DNA from 2 places in the Sphingopyxis sp. MC1 genome. Region 2 is predicted to be linked to the other one. Evidence: predicted binding sites of a transcription regulator. Region 2 holds the regulator's gene; the other holds the start of a gene.
The links. The regulator LexA, encoded in region 2, represses DNA repair genes until DNA is damaged. The targets are predictions, from matches to a motif close to GTTCCNCNCTTGTTCT.
Positions count from the first base shown of each region.

Region 1: the regulator LexA is predicted to act here: its motif matches at 5,963-5,978, upstream of uvrA (excinuclease ABC subunit UvrA).

Region 1 is NZ_AOUN01000002.1:7,238-14,833, forward strand. It holds gene EBMC1_RS00620 (MATE family efflux transporter) at 1-531, shown strand, start outside; gene EBMC1_RS00625 (sensor histidine kinase) at 630-1,796, shown strand; gene EBMC1_RS00630 (LytR/AlgR family response regulator transcription factor) at 1,798-2,532, shown strand; gene EBMC1_RS00635 (UrcA family protein) at 2,549-2,890, opposite strand; gene EBMC1_RS00640 (hypothetical protein) at 3,190-3,573, opposite strand; gene EBMC1_RS00645 (M13 family metallopeptidase) at 3,680-5,755, opposite strand; gene uvrA (excinuclease ABC subunit UvrA) at 5,990-7,596, shown strand, end outside.
Region 2 is NZ_AOUN01000006.1:202,282-209,877, reverse strand. It holds gene gltX (glutamate--tRNA ligase) at 1-1,182, opposite strand, end outside; gene EBMC1_RS10120 (ComEC/Rec2 family competence protein) at 1,253-3,412, shown strand; gene lexA (transcriptional repressor LexA) at 3,366-4,049, opposite strand; gene EBMC1_RS10110 (molybdopterin molybdotransferase MoeA) at 4,115-5,305, opposite strand; gene moaC (cyclic pyranopterin monophosphate synthase MoaC) at 5,302-5,775, opposite strand; gene EBMC1_RS10100 (sensor histidine kinase) at 5,792-7,021, opposite strand; gene EBMC1_RS10095 (hypothetical protein) at 7,182-7,595, shown strand.

The DNA of each region.
Region 1 (7,596 bases), on a different contig from region 2:
GGCGCGACGCTGCAATTGTGGAACTATGTCCAGATGCCCGCGCTCGCGGTCGGCGCGGCGGTCAGCGCCATGGTCGCGCAGAATATCGGCGCCGCAAAGTGGAACCGCGTCACCACGATCACCAACAGCGGCATCGCGATCAACCTGATGATGACCGGGGTGCTGATCGCGCTGCTGCTCCTTTTCGACCGCGCGGCGCTCGCCCTCTTCCTTGGCAGCGACACCGCGGCGATCGATGCCGCGCGCCATATCCAGTTGCTCGCGACCTGGACCTTCCTGCCCTTCGGCACGACGATCGTGCTGATCGGAACGCTCCGCGCCAACGGATCGGTCGTGCCACCGCTCGTCATCCTGTTCCTGTCGATGTTCCCGATCCGCCTCGGCATCTATTATCTGGGTTACCCGGCGCTCGGCGGCGATGCGATCTGGTGGAGCTTTCCGCTGTCGTCGTTCGCGTCACTGACCATGGCGTGGATTGTCTATCGCCGCGGCAACTGGCGCCGCACGTTGCCGCAACCCCGGGTCGCCTGACCGGCCGCGTTTCGACCAAAAGGCGCGCGGCTTCGACTGACGCAGCGCACACACCTAGTTTTTCGCGCCATATTCGCGCAAAAGCGACGGCAATGAACATGACCATCCGTAAAGAGACGCTGCGCGACCAGCGCGCGCGCATGCTGGCCGCATCGCCGGGCTGGCGCGCGTCGGACGCCCGCGTCAATCCCCGCGTCGCGATCGGTTCGATCATCGCGATGTGGCTGATCTATTTCCTGATCACGACCGGCCTTGCATTGCTTGCGGGGGCCGCCGAGCAATGGGGTGCGATCGGCCGCCGCGCGATCGTCGTCGTCGCCGGTATCCTCTGCACCTTCACCCTCTATCAGCTGATCCAGCGGGTCCAGCCCAAAAGCTTTGGCGCGCGGCTCGCCGTCGCGATGGGGGCCGCGGTGCCGCTTGTCGTCATCTACGCGAGCATCAATCTGCTCGTCTTCTTCTACTGGTTTCCGTCCGACGACACGCACAAGATCATCGAAGAGGTGCAGTCCAAATTCCCCATTGCCTGGGAAACGGTGCTGATCCTCGACAGCTCGATCCGCTGGTATTTCTTCTTTGCGGTATGGGCCGCGCTCTATGTCGCCTTCGGCTATGCCAACGAGATGCGCGCGGTTGAACGCCGCGCGAACAGCTACCGGATCGAGGCGCAGGCGGCACAGCTGCGCGCGCTCCACTATCAGGTGAACCCGCACTTCCTGTTCAACACGCTCAATTCGCTGTCGACGCTCGTCATGCGCGGATCGCAGGCGGAGGCCGAGACGATGATCATGAATCTGTCGTCCTTCCTGCGATCGAGCCTCGCGATCGATCCCGAACAGCTCGTCAGCCTCGACGAGGAAATGGCGCTCCAGCGCCTCTATCTCCAGATCGAGCAGGCGCGCTTTCCCGACCGCCTGCAGGTCGAGGTGACGATGCCGAAAGCGCTGGAGAATGCGCGCGTTCCCGTGCTGATCCTGCAACCGATCATCGAAAATGCGATCAAATATGGCGTTGCTCCCAGCAAGGGAAGGATTGCGATCCGCCTGTCGGCGAGCAGCGAATATGGGCTGCTCGTGATCCGGATCGAAAATGACATCGACCCCGCCGCACCGACCCCCGAATCGGGCACCGGCCTCGGGCTCGGCAACGTCCGCGAACGGCTGATCACACGCTACGGCCCGGTGGCAGGCTGCGAATGGGGACGGTCGGACAGCGGCGGCTTCGCGGTATCGCTGTGGCTGCCGATCGCGGGCGAAGGACACTGACATGCTGCAGACGCTGCGCACCCTGATCGTCGATGACGAGCCGCTGGCGATCGAACGGCTTCAGATTCTGGCGGGGCAGCAGGACGGGGTTTCGCTCGTCGGTACCGCCAGCGACGGCGCATCGGCGCTGCGCATGGTCGAGGCGCTCGCGCCCGATCTGTTGCTTTGCGATATCGCCATGCCCGACCTCGACGGGCTGGAGGTGGCGACCGCGCTCGAAAAGCTCGATTGTCCGCCAGCCATCGTCTTCGTCACGGCGTTCGATCGCTATGCTGTCGCAGCCTTCGACGTCGCCGCGGTCGACTATCTGCTCAAGCCCGTGTCGCCCGATCGTCTTGCCAAGGCACTGGCGCGCGTGCGCGAATGGCGCAGCGCTGGGCGAACTGCCCCGCCGAAGAGCCGGTGGATCAACGAATTCTGGGTTCAGAACCGCGGTGAGATGCTGCGCATCGATGCGGCGCAAGTCGATCTGATCGAGGCCGAGCGCGACTATATGCGCCTCTATGTCGGCAGCCGAAGCTGGCTGATCCACCAGACGATCAAATCATTGGAAGAGCGGATGAACCCCGATCAGTTCATGCGCATTCACCGGTCCAAGATGGTCCGGCGCGACGGCATCGTCGGCCTCAAGCATCATGGCGACGGGGCGTGGAGCGTGGACCTGGGCGAAGGCGGACAGCACCGGATCGGTCGCACTTACCTGCACGACGTAAAGGCGATCATGCACGGCGCATGACCGCCTCTACCTCCGGTCAGCGAACAGCGAGTTCCGCCGGGCGTTCGAGCGCCAATTTCACATCGCCGCCGCCGAAGAGGACTGCCAACTGCGGTTCGGCGCTGCGCCGCGCGTGGGCGACACAGTCCCGCTCCAGCGCCCGCTGAGCCAGATTTGGCCGGGGATCGGTGCGGCACATGCCGCGAATGGCCGTGCGCACGCGCGCTTCGAGCCGCGCCTGCCCCTTTTCGCTAGCCAGATTGAGATCGCCATATGGAACGATCACCGTCGGCGTCGCATCGGGATCGGCGAAGCCCGCCTCGGCGGCATTCGCGACGGGGGCAACGGCGCCTGCCGACAATGCGGCGGCGCCTGTCATGAGCAAATATTTGGCAATACGGTCTGACATGGGGGAGTCCTCTCATCCGTTATGGGATGCGGGACACGCTGCGCCGTAACCGGGGAAGTCTGGTCGCCTCGTATCCCGCACCCAAGGAATGCGCCATTATTCCGCACCAGACATGCGGACTTCGATCAGCCCGACCAGCTCGTCGATCGACAGATGAAACGCCTCCAAAGGGCGACCAACGGACGAACGGAAGCGCGCCAAAGAAAAGGGGCCCCGACTTGTCGTCGGAGCCCCCTTAATCTCACGGGATCGCGTGCCGATTGGCAGCACTATTCCTTGGGCTGCGGCTTGGCACAGCGGCTGGTGTCGCCCGCCTTGCAGGCCGCGACATCGGCTTCCCACTTTTGGCGTTCTTCGGCGGCCATCGCCGCGACGCGAGCCTTTTCCGCTTCATAAGCGGCGGTTTCATCGGCATATTTCGCCTGCGCCGCGGCCGTCTGCTCGGCAATCGCAGCCTTTTGCTGCTCATATTGCGAAACGCTCTGCTGGTAGCGCGCGGTTTCGGCATCGGCCTTCGCAAGCTGTTCGGCATTGAGCTTGGCAGTATCCGCACGTTCCTGAACGGTCGTGCCATCTGGCAGCTTCTGAGCCATCGCCGGCGCCGAACTCATCAGCGCCGCGACGACCGCGGCGGCAAAAATCGATCTGGTCATCGAGAAATCTCCTAAATCCGAGCACCCTGCCCGTCCAACGCTTTGCCGCAAGATGCGTTCCGCAGCCAGCGGCATTGCGTGGGATGGGTAACGGGGCGCCGCCGGTTTACCAGATGCGCGTGCGATCCTCGGGCTTCAGATAATATTTGGTCCCCGGCGCGACGTTGAACGCCTTGTACCAGGCATCGACGTTGCGCAGCGGACCGATGATGCGCCAGCGCGCGGGGCTGTGGGGGTCGCTCGCTACCTGCTGCTTGGTCGCATCCTCGCGCGCCTTGTCACGCCACGCCTGCGCAAAGGCGAGGAAGAAGCGCTGATCGCCGGTCAGCCCGTCGATCACTGGCGCTTCCTTGCCGTTCAGCGACCGGTGATAGGCGTCATAGGCGACCTCGAGCCCCGCAAGGTCGGCGAGATTCTCGCCCATCGTCAGATCGGGGTTGATGAACGCACCCGGCGCCGCCTCATAGGTCGCATATTGCGCGCCGAAGCCCTTGGCCTGCGAATCGAAGCGCGCGGCATCTTCCTTGGTCCACCAGTCGCGCACGGCGCCGCTCGCATCGATCTTGCGCCCCTGATCGTCGAAACCATGAGTGATTTCATGGCCGATCACGGCGCCGATCGCGCCATAGTTGACCGCATCGTCGACCGTCTCGCTGAAATAGGGCGCCTGCAGAATACCGGCCGGGAAAACGATCTTGTTTTCAAGCCCGCCGTTGTAGGCGTTCACTTCCTGCGCGTTCATCGACCATTTCTTGCGGTCGACCGGCTTGTCCAGGTCGGCGAGCTGATAGGCATATTCGAACGCCGCGCTGCGCTTCACATTGCCGTAGAGGTCGGCGGGATCGATCTTGAGCCCCGAATAGTCGCGCCACTTGTCGGGGTAGCCGACCATCACGTCCATCTTGTCCAGCTTGGCGAGCGCGGCTTCCTTGGTGGCGGGCGCCATCCAGCTGTTGCCGCGGATGCGGTCGCCCATCGCCAGCTTCAGATTGGCGACGAGCGTTTCCATCTTCGCCTTGGCACTCGGCGGGAAATATTGCTTCGCATATTCCTCGCCGACCAGCTCGCCCAGGCTGCCATCGACAAGGCGCAGCCCGCGCTTCCAGCGCGGCCGCATCTCGGTCACGCCGCTCAGCGCCTTCGAGAATTCGAAGCGGCTGTCGACCCAGTCGTCGGACAGATAATTGGCCGCATTGTCGGCGACATGGAATTCCTGCCACAGCTTCAGCGTGTCGAGCGGCGTCTTGCCATAGAGCGCTGCGATGTCGCGGATCGCGGTATTTTCGTTGACGATGATGCGCTTCTGCGCCGGAATTTCGGCGCCCGCGAACCAGGCGCTCCAGTCGAGCCCGGGCGCATAGGCGGCCAGCGCCTCCGACGACATCGGGTTGTTGATCTTGCCCAGATCGCGGCGCTCGGCGATCGCCCAGCTCACCTTGGCGATCTCGGTCTCGAACGCCAGCACCGCATCGGCCGCCTTTTCGGGATCGGGGTTGCCGATCATTTTCATCGTCCGCGCGATATAGGCGCGATAGGCCTCACGCTGCGGCTTGAAGCTGTCGTTCAGATAATAATCGCGGTCGGGAAGCCCGATCCCGCCCTGCCCGAGCCACAGCACGTTGACCGTCGGCGTGTCGGGATCGGCATAGGGACCGCCGCCCACGATCGAGGCGCCGAAGCTTCCCTGCGACGCGCCCATGAAGCGCGCCATCTCGCTCTTGTCCTTGATCGCCGCGACGGCTGCGATATCCGCCATCAGCGGCTTGGTGCCGAGTTGCGCGACGTGCTTCTCGTCCATGAAGCTTTGATAAAGCCCGCCGACCTGACTGGTCGCGGGCGCGCCGGTGACAAGCTGGCGAAGCTGGCGCTGCGTCAGATTATAGACATCGTAGTCGACGCCCGCCGACGCCTGGTCGGCGGGAATTTCGGTGCGCGCGAACCAGCCGCCATTGGCATATTTGTCGAAATCGTCGCCCGGCTTTACTGACGTGTCGCGCGCGCCCAGATCGACGCCCCAGCTTCCGAAGGTCAGCGGCTTGAGCGACCCGTCTTCCGCGCCGGCCGCAGCATTGGTCGCAGCGACCAAGGAAGCGTCAGCGCCAGCATTGCGGGCCAGAACAGGTGCTGCGATCAGCGCGGCGGCGATAGCGACGGCAGCGGTGCCGCCCAAAAACATCTTCATTCCCCAGTCTCCTACCCCCGCGCACGGTTCAAGGGCCGATCCGCCGCAGGCCATGGCGACTTGTCCGCCCGCGCCAATCGCAGGTCAAGCAAGATGCAGGCCGCTGGTCGAACGCACTCGTTCGTTGGTGGAATCGACGCCCCGTTGCGCGCAAAGCAGCCGCTTCCTATCTAGGCGTTCGAGCGAGCGGCGCCCTCTTGCGCGGCCGGAACAAATCTGGAACATACCCACCCCATGAGTCTCACCCATATTTCGGTGCGCGGCGCGCGCGAGCATAATCTGAAGGGCGTCGACGTCGATCTGCCGCGCGATGCGCTGATCGTCATCACCGGCCTGTCGGGCAGCGGCAAGTCGAGCCTCGCCTTCGACACCATCTATGCCGAGGGTCAGCGGCGCTATGTCGAGAGCCTGTCGGCCTATGCACGCCAGTTCCTGGAAATGATGCAGAAGCCCGACGTCGAACATATCGACGGGCTGTCGCCGGCGATCAGCATCGAACAGAAGACGACGAGCCGTAACCCGCGCTCGACGGTGGCCACCGTCACCGAAATCTACGACTATATGCGCCTGCTCTGGGCGCGTGTCGGCATTCCCTATTCACCGGCGACCGGCGAGCCGATTTCGGCGCAAACGGTCAGCCAGATGGTCGACCGGGTGATGGACCTGCCCGAAGGAACGCGCGCCTATCTGCTCGCGCCTGTCGTGCGCGGGCGCAAGGGCGAATATAAGAAGGAACTCGCGCAGTGGCAGAAGGACGGCTTCACCCGCGTCCGCGTCGACGGCGAATTTTACGAGATCGAGGACGCTCCGGCGCTCGACAAGAAATACAAGCATGACATCGAGGTTGTCGTCGATCGCATCGTCGTGCGCGAGGGGATCGCGACGCGGCTTGCGGACAGTTTCGAGACGGCGCTGAAACTTGCCGAAGGGCTCGCCTATGTCGACCTTGCCGATGGCGAGGTTCCGGGGCGCGACGGCGACGTCGGCGGCGCCATGAAAGGCGCCGGCATCCCTGCCAACCGCATCATCTTTTCCGAAAAATTTTCCTGCCCCGTTTCGGGCTTCACGATCGCCGAGATCGAACCGCGGCTGTTCAGCTTCAACGCGCCGCAGGGCGCTTGTCCCGCATGCGACGGCCTCGGCGAGCGGCTGGAATTCGACCCCGAACTCGTCGTTCCAAACCATGCGCTCAGCCTGAAAAAGGGCGCCGTCGTGCCATGGGCGAAATCGAACCCGCCCTCGCCCTATTATATGCAGGTGCTCGAAAGCCTGGGCAAAGCCTATGGTTTCGGCCTCGACACGCCGTGGCAGGATCTGCCCGGCGAGGTACAGCTCATCATCCTTTACGGCAGCGGCGGCAAGCCCGTCGAGCTGACCTTCAAGGACGGCCGGCGCACCTATACGACGCACAAGGCGTTCGAGGGGGTGATCGGCAACCTCAACCGCCGGATGCTCCAGACCGAAAGCGCGTGGATGCGCGAGGAACTGGGCAAATATCAGACCGCACAGCCATGCGAGACGTGCCACGGCGCGCGCCTGCGCCCCGAACCGCTCGCGGTAAAGATCGCGGGCGAGGACATCAGCATGTCGGCGCAGCGCTCGGTCGCCGACGCGCTCGCCTGGTTCAGCACGCTCGACGAAAAGCTCAATGATCAGCAGCGTCAGATCGCGAAAGCGATCCTGAAAGAGATCAACGAGCGGCTCGGCTTCCTCAACAATGTCGGGCTCGATTATCTCAACCTCAACCGCACCAGCGGCACGCTGAGCGGCGGCGAAAGCCAGCGCATCCGTCTTGCATCACAAATCGGCAGCGGCCTCTCCGGCGTGCTCTATGTGCTCGA
Region 2 (7,596 bases):
TTCGATCGTCAGCGGACGCACCGCAAACAGGAAGACGGCGCCCTCGGCAATCTCGTCCAATGTCTTCGCGCGCGGCTTGAGCACGTCCATCGCGCGCGCGAGCAAGGCGCGGTCGTCGCTGTCGAGTGCGCGCCCGACGAGCGTCTCGACCCGCGGCGCCACCAGGCCGGCGAGCCGGGCATCGTCGGCCTCGCGGATATAATGGCCGTTCAGATTTTCGAGCTTCTTGAAATCGAAGCGCGACGGCGAGCGGCCGACGTTGGCGAGATCGAACCATTCGACCGCCTGCTCGCGGCTGATGATTTCGGCATCGCCATGCCCCCAGCCAAGGCGAAGCAGATAATTGTTCACCGCCTCGGGCAGATAGCCAAGCTCGTCGCGATAGGCATCGACGCCGAGCGCGCCGTGCCGTTTCGACAGCTTTGCGCCATCGGCGCCGTGGATCAGCGGGACGTGCGCATAAACCGGCTCGCGCCACGCCATCGCGCGGATCAGCGCGAGCTGGCGGAAGGCGTTGTTCAGGTGATCGTCACCACGGATGACATGGGTGATCCCCATGTCGTTATCGTCGACGACGACGCTGAGCATATAGGTCGGGGTGCCGTCGCTGCGCAGCAGGATGAAATCGTCGAGCTCGGCATTCTGGACCGTCACCTCGCCCTGCACGCGATCGTGGATCGTCACCGCGCCATCTTGCGGCGCGCGCAAGCGGATGACGTGCGGGGCGGCGGGATCGCCGTCGTCACGGTCGCGCCACGGGCTGCGGACGCGGAAGGGGATGCGCTTTTCCTGTGCTTCGGCACGCATAGCGGCCAGTTCATCCTGCGTCAGATAGCAGCGATAGGCCGCGCCCTTGGCGAGCAGTTCGTGCGCAACCTCGGCATGGCGCGCCGCGCGCGCGAACTGATAGACGGTCTCGCCGTCCCAATCGAGGTCGAGCCACTGCATCCCGTCGAGGATCGCGTCGATGGCGGCGTCGGTTGAGCGTGCGCGGTCGGTATCCTCGATCCGCAGCAGGAACTTGCCGCCGTGATGGCGCGCGAAAAGCCAGTTGAACAGCGCGGTCCGCGCGCCGCCGATGTGCAGATATCCCGTGGGGGAGGGGGCGAAGCGGGTGACGACGGCGGCGCCCGTCGCTTCGGGGGTCGCTTCTGCCAATTCGGTTTTGTTTTCGGTTGCCACTCTGGCCTCTTTCACTCAGGCTGCCGGCCGCGGAACAGGGACCGCGGCGGATTTCGGGGCTGCCCCTAGCATGGCGACAAGCACGCTTCAAACGCCCATTGCCGCGCGGACGCTTTCATGGTTCGGCGCCTTGCCGGCGGCGATCGAGAGTCGGCTGGAGACCGAGCGCGAGCGGCTGCCGCTCTGGTTTCCTGTGGCCTTCGGCGCGGGGATCGCGCTGTGGTTCGCCTTGCCGACCGCGGCGCAATGGATCGGGCTTCTTTGCGCCTTGACGGGGGGCATGGCCTTCGGCCTGGCAATCGGCTGGCAGACCCGCGTTGGCCGCGCCCTGACGATCGGTTGCGGGGTTGCCGCGGCAGGGCTGCTGCTGATCTGGGGCCGCGCGCTGTGGGTCGAGGCGCCGGTGCTCGCGCGGCCGGTGACGACCGAATTTTCGGCGCGGGTCGAAGCGGCCGAGCCTTTGCCGGCGCGCGCGCAATTGCGGCTTGTCGTGCGGCCGCTCGCGCGCCCCGATCTGCCGCCGCGCCTGCGGCTCACGCTGCGCGGCGACCAGCGGCGCCCAATTGTGCCGGGGACGATGATCGGCGTGCGCGCGCGGCTGATGCCGCCGCCAACCGCGAGCCTGCCCGGCGGCTATGATTTTGCGCAGCGCGCCTGGTTCGACCGCATCGGCGCGGTCGGAACAGTGCTTGGCGATGTCATACTGCCGCCGGGCGCCGAGCACGCACGCCAGCCGCTGCGCACGCGGCTGAGCGAGCATATCCATCGCCAGGTTGCGGGATCGCCGGGCGGTGTCGCGTCGGCGCTGGTAACGGGCGATCGCGGCGCGATCACGCCCGAGGATGAGGAGGCGATGCGGCGCAGCGGACTGGCGCACCTCCTGTCGATCAGCGGGCTGCACGTCACCGCCGTGGTCGGCTTCGCGATGCTGCTCGCCATGCGATTGCTGGCGCTCAGCCCAAGGCTCGCGCTTGCGGGCTATGTGTTGCCGCTCGCCGCTGCCGCCGGGGCGCTCGCGGGCGGCGGCTATACGTGGTTGGCTGGCGCCGAGGTGCCGACGCTGCGGTCGTTGATCGCGGCGTTGTTGGTGCTGGCGGCGATCCTGCTGGGGCGCGAGGCGATTACCCTGCGGCTCGTCGCCGCCGGCGCGCTGCTCGTGCTACTGTGGCGGCCCGAGGCGCTGGTCGGGCCGAGTTTCCAGCTGAGCTTCGCGGCGGTAACCGCGATCGTCGCGCTCCACGAAAGCCGCGCGATGCAGCGCTTCGTCGCGCGGCGCGAGGAGCCATTTGCCTTCCGCTTCGGGCGCGGCGTCGCCGGCCTGCTGATCACCGGCATCGTCGTAGAGGTCGCCTTGTCGCCGATCGCGCTGTTCCATTTCCACAAGGCGGGGCTTTATGGCGCGCTCGCCAATGTCGTCGCGATCCCGCTGACGACCTTCGTCATCATGCCGGCGGAGGCTTTGGCGCTGCTGTTCGACGCGGTGGGGGCGGGGGCGCCCTTCTGGTGGGCGGCCGATCATGCGCTGCGCCTGCTCATCGGGCTCGCGCATCATGTCGCCGCGGCGCCCGGCGCCGTCACCACCTTGCCCGTTTTTCCGCCATGGGCTTTCGGGGTCGCGATGGCGGGCGGGTTGTGGATCTTGCTGTGGCGCAGCGGGTGGCGCTGGGCAGGCGCCGTGCCGCTAGTAGCGGGAATGGCGGTGCTGCTCGCACAGCCGCGCCCCGACCTGCTCGTGACCGGCGACGGGCGGCATATCGCAGCCGCCGTGCCGGGCGGCGGCTATGCCATGCTGCGCGATCGTGCCGGCGATTTCGTACGCGACGCGATGGCCGAAGCGGCGGGGATCGACACGCCGCTCGTCGCGCTCGGCGATCTCGACCATGTCGACTGCAATCGCGATTTCTGCCGTTGGACACAGGGCGAGGGCGATGCGCCGCGCGTCATCCTCGCCGCGCATGGGCGCGACCGGATCGCGGGTGAGGAGATGGCGGCCGCCTGCGCCGCCGCCGATGTGGTCATCAGCGAACGCTGGCTACCGCGCGAATGCGTCGCGCGCTGGCTGACGATCGACCGCGACACGCTGGAACAAAGCGGCGGCCTTGCGTTCTATCTGGGCGCGAAGCCGCGGCTCGTTTCGGCGCTGCGCGCGGGCGATGCGCATCCTTGGCGCCGCCCGCACCAGCTTAGTGGTAACGACGAAGCAGTCCCGACAGCCGACCTTGCACCATGACGCGATCGGCTTCGTAGCGCTGGGGTTCATAGGCGCTGTTGGCGGGATCGAGGCGCACCATCCGGCCTTCGCGATGGAAATATTTGAGCGTTGCGTCCTGTCCGTCGACGAGCGCGACGACGATATCACCCTCGCGCGCGGTACTCGCCTTCTGGATCAGCGCGTAGTCGCCGTCGAAAATCCCCGCCTCGACCATCGAGTCGCCCGATACTTCGAGCGCATAATGTTCGCCCGCGCCGAGCAACGCGGCGGGAACGGCGAGCCGGTTATAATCCTCGAACGCCTCGATCGGGACGCCCGCGGCAATCTTGCCGTGCAGCGGCACTTCGATAATGTCGTTCGCGGCGATGGGCTTCAGCGCCGGTGCGGGCTTGCGCAGCGGTACCACATTGTCACTGTCGATCCGCGTTTTGGGTTTGGCCGCATCGGGCAGCTTCAACACTTCGAGCGCGCGCGCACGATTCGGCAGGCGGCGCAGGAAGCCGCGTTCTTCGAGCGCGCTGATCAGCCGGTGGATGCCCGATTTCGACTTGAGGCCCAGCGCCTCCTTCATTTCCTCGAACGACGGCGAGATGCCGCTGGCGTCGAGCCGTTCCTGGATGAAGTGGAGCAGTTCATGCTGCTTCGCGGTCAACATCGGTCGTTCTCCATGATGGCATTGCCGGACATAAGGAGAACGATAGTGGAACAGAGCGGAACTTGTCAAGCGATCGCGATATAGTTTGCAAGCTCCCCCGCTGCGCAGGGTGCCGCGCCGACATCGCGGACGATCAGCGCGTTGGCGGAGATCAGGGGTTGCGTCTGGCCACTGTCCTGTCCGTCGCAGGGGGTGAGCAGCCCCTTGTCGAGGCGCGCGCGCAAATAATCGCGCCGCGTCCCGCCGGGACCGAGTGGAACCGCGAGCGGCGCCTTTTCCAACACCGGCAACGGCGCGGCCGCTCCGGCAAGGTGGCGGACAAGCGGTAGCAGAAAGAGCGTCGCCGTGACGAAGGCCGACGACGGATTGCCCGGCAGGCCGAGCAGGATCGCGTCGCCGATCCGGCCGGCGATCAGCGGCTTGCCAGGGCGCATCGCGATCTTCCAGAAATCGAGCTGCCCGCCCGCATCTTCGAGCGCGCCGCGGACATGGTCGTGATCGCCCACCGACGCGCCGCCAACGGTGACGATGACATCGTGCCGCCGCGCCATATCGCCCAGGATATTGGCGAGAACGCCGCGGTCGTCGCGCACGCGTAGCGGCAGTGTGACATCGGCGGGTTCGGCGGCGAGCATTGCGGCGAGCATCGTGCCGTTGCTGTCGGGTATCTGGCCGGGCGCGAGCGCACGCCCGGGCGCCACCAGTTCGTCGCCTGTCGTCAGGATCGCGACGCGCGGGCGCCCCCCGACGATCAGATCGCCCGCACCGCCCATGATGGCCGCGGCGAGCGCCCCGGGGGCGAGGCGGCATCCTGCCTTGAGCAAAGGCGCGCCCGCGGCAAAGTCGCTTGCCCGGGCGCGGACATGGCGTCCCCGCGATGCGGGTCCATCGCCGGTGAGCGTCAGGCGCGCGCCGTCGGCGATGACATCTTCCTGCACCACCACCGTATCGGCATTGTCGGGCAGCATCGCGCCGGTGAAGATGCGGATCGCTTCGCCGGGGCCGAGCGCGCGGCTAGGGGCAGTGCCGGCGGCGACTTCGCCGGCAATCGTCCACGGGCCGGGCAGATCGGCAAAGCGGATCGCATAGCCGTCCATCGCCGACAGGGGCGCCGCTGGCTGGTCGCGTCCGGCGACGACGTCCTGCGCAAGATAGCGTCCGGCGCATTGCGCCACGCCAATATTGTCGGCACCGAGCGGCGGCTTCAGCGCGAGCAGCCGCGCCTGGGCCTCTTCGACCGCGAGCAGCGCGCTCATGCGGCGCGCCAGTCGCCCGACCGGCCACCGCTCTTTTCGAGCAGGCGGATATCGCCGAGGACCATCGCGCGGTCGAGCGCCTTCGCCATGTCGTAAAGCGTCAGTAGCGCGACCGACGCGGCGGTCAGCGCTTCCATCTCGACCCCCGTCGGCCCGGTCGTCGCGGCGGTCGCGCGGACCGCAATGCCATCGGCCTCCCAGTCGAATTCCACGGCGACGCTGGTCAGCGCCAGTGGGTGGCAAAGCGGGATCAACTCGGCGGTGCGCTTGGCCGCCATGATGCCGGCGATGCGCGCAGTCGACAGCACATCGCCCTTGGGCGCGTTGCCGGCGCGGATCGCGGCGAGCGCTTCGGGCGCCATCGCGATGCGACCGCCGGCGACGGCGCGCCGCCCGGTCGCGGCCTTCGCGCCGACATCGACCATATGCGCTGCGCCGCTTTCGTCGAGATGCGTTGGCCGGTTCGTCATCGGTGCAGTCCCTTCGTCAATGCGCTTCGGACAGCGGAAAGGACACGGATACGCGCGTGCCCTTGCCGACTTCGCTTTGAATATCGAGTTGGCCGTTATGGCGTTCGCTGATGTGCTTGACGATCGCGAGCCCCAGGCCGGTGCCGCCGACCGAGCGGCTGCGCGCTTCGTCGACGCGGTAGAAGCGTTCGGTGAGGCGCGGAAGATGATCGGGCGCGATGCCTTCGCCTTCGTCCTGGACCGACAAACGGACGCGGCGGCCCTCGCGCGTCAGTTCGACCGTCACCGGCGTGCCGGGGCGGCCGTATTTCATCGCGTTGGAGACGATATTGTGGACGAGCTGGCCGAGCTGCGCCGCGTCGCCCAGCACCGGCTGCGCTGCATCGCCGAGGCGATCGGCAATGTCCTGCGGCCGCGCCTCTGCACTGTCCTTCATCTGCGCGAGCGTATGGCGGACGATGGCGGCGAAATCGACCGGGGTGGTCGGGCGGCGGAAGCGATCGGCTTCGACGCGCGAGATCGACAGCAGGTCGATGACAAGCTGCTGCATCCGCCGCGCCTCGCGCTCGATGATCGCGAGGAAACGGTTGCGCGTCGGCGCATCGGCCTCGTCGTTCATGTCTTGCAATGTCTCGACATAGCCGAGGATCGCGGCAAGCGGCGTGCGCAGTTCGTGACTGGCGTTGGCGACGAAATCGGACCGCATGCGGTCGGCGGCATCGATCGCCGAGCGGTCGGACAAAAAGATGATGCGGCCGCCGTGCGACAGCGTCGCGATCCGCATCGTCCAGCGCTGGCCGGGCCGCGGATAGTCGGCAAGATCGACCGTCATCGCGCCCGTGTCGACGTCGCCAGCCGACAGCCATTCGGCCGCCACCGGATGGCGGATCGCGGTGCGGATGTCGGCGCCGACGATGTGGCGCCCGAGCAGGCGGACCGCGGCATCGTTGGCGATGGCGACGACATTGTCGATTACCCCCAGCACCGGTTCGCGCTCCTGATCGGCCCAGCGGGTGAAATCGGGATGGCGCAGCAGCAGCGGCGGTTCGACGGGGACGGGAGAGGCGACGGCAGGCGGCGCGGCGGCAGGCGGCGGCTGCGCGCCATAGACGATGACCGCGCCGAGCGCTCCGGCGAGCGCCAGGATCGCGATCGAGGCGAGGTCGCCGCCGACAAGCGCCGCGAAAATCGCCGCGACGGCGACAAGCGTCAGCGCCGCAACCAGGCTGGACAGGCGGTCGAACATCGACGCTGCGCCTCGCACGAAGCGGCGCGGCGCGCAAGGCGCTTCGCGGGGCGGTGCATCGGGTTACCATCGCGGCGCAGCCTGTCCCAAAGCGGGAAGGGCGCGGGAGGCGGCCGGTCTTTTGCTTTTCCTAAAGGCTTCACTGGTTTAATGCGCGGCCATGGAAGACAGCGACATCCCGACCGAAGTGCCCGCGACCGGCGACGAAGCCGTTCCCTCGCGGCGCAAGATGCTCGCGCTCGGCGCGGTCGGCGTGTCGGCGGCGCTGACCATCCGCCCCGCCTTTGCACAGACCGCGGTATCGGTGATGAACTGCCAGATTCCGGTCCCCGACGCGTCGGCCGCCGGCCGCTACATCGACGCCGCCGGCAAGCTTGTCCCGCCGGGGACGCAGGGGGCGTTTCCGGGCGCACCGCGGCCGTTCACCGGCGAGGAAGTGAAGCGCGCCTTTCGCGGCCAGACGCTGCCAGGCACCAGCTACAACCAGTCGCAGGCCTATCTGCAATATATCCGGCGCTTGCAGGCGGGGCAGAGCGGCTTTACCTGTTTCGCATCCATCCAGATGCCGCGCTGAT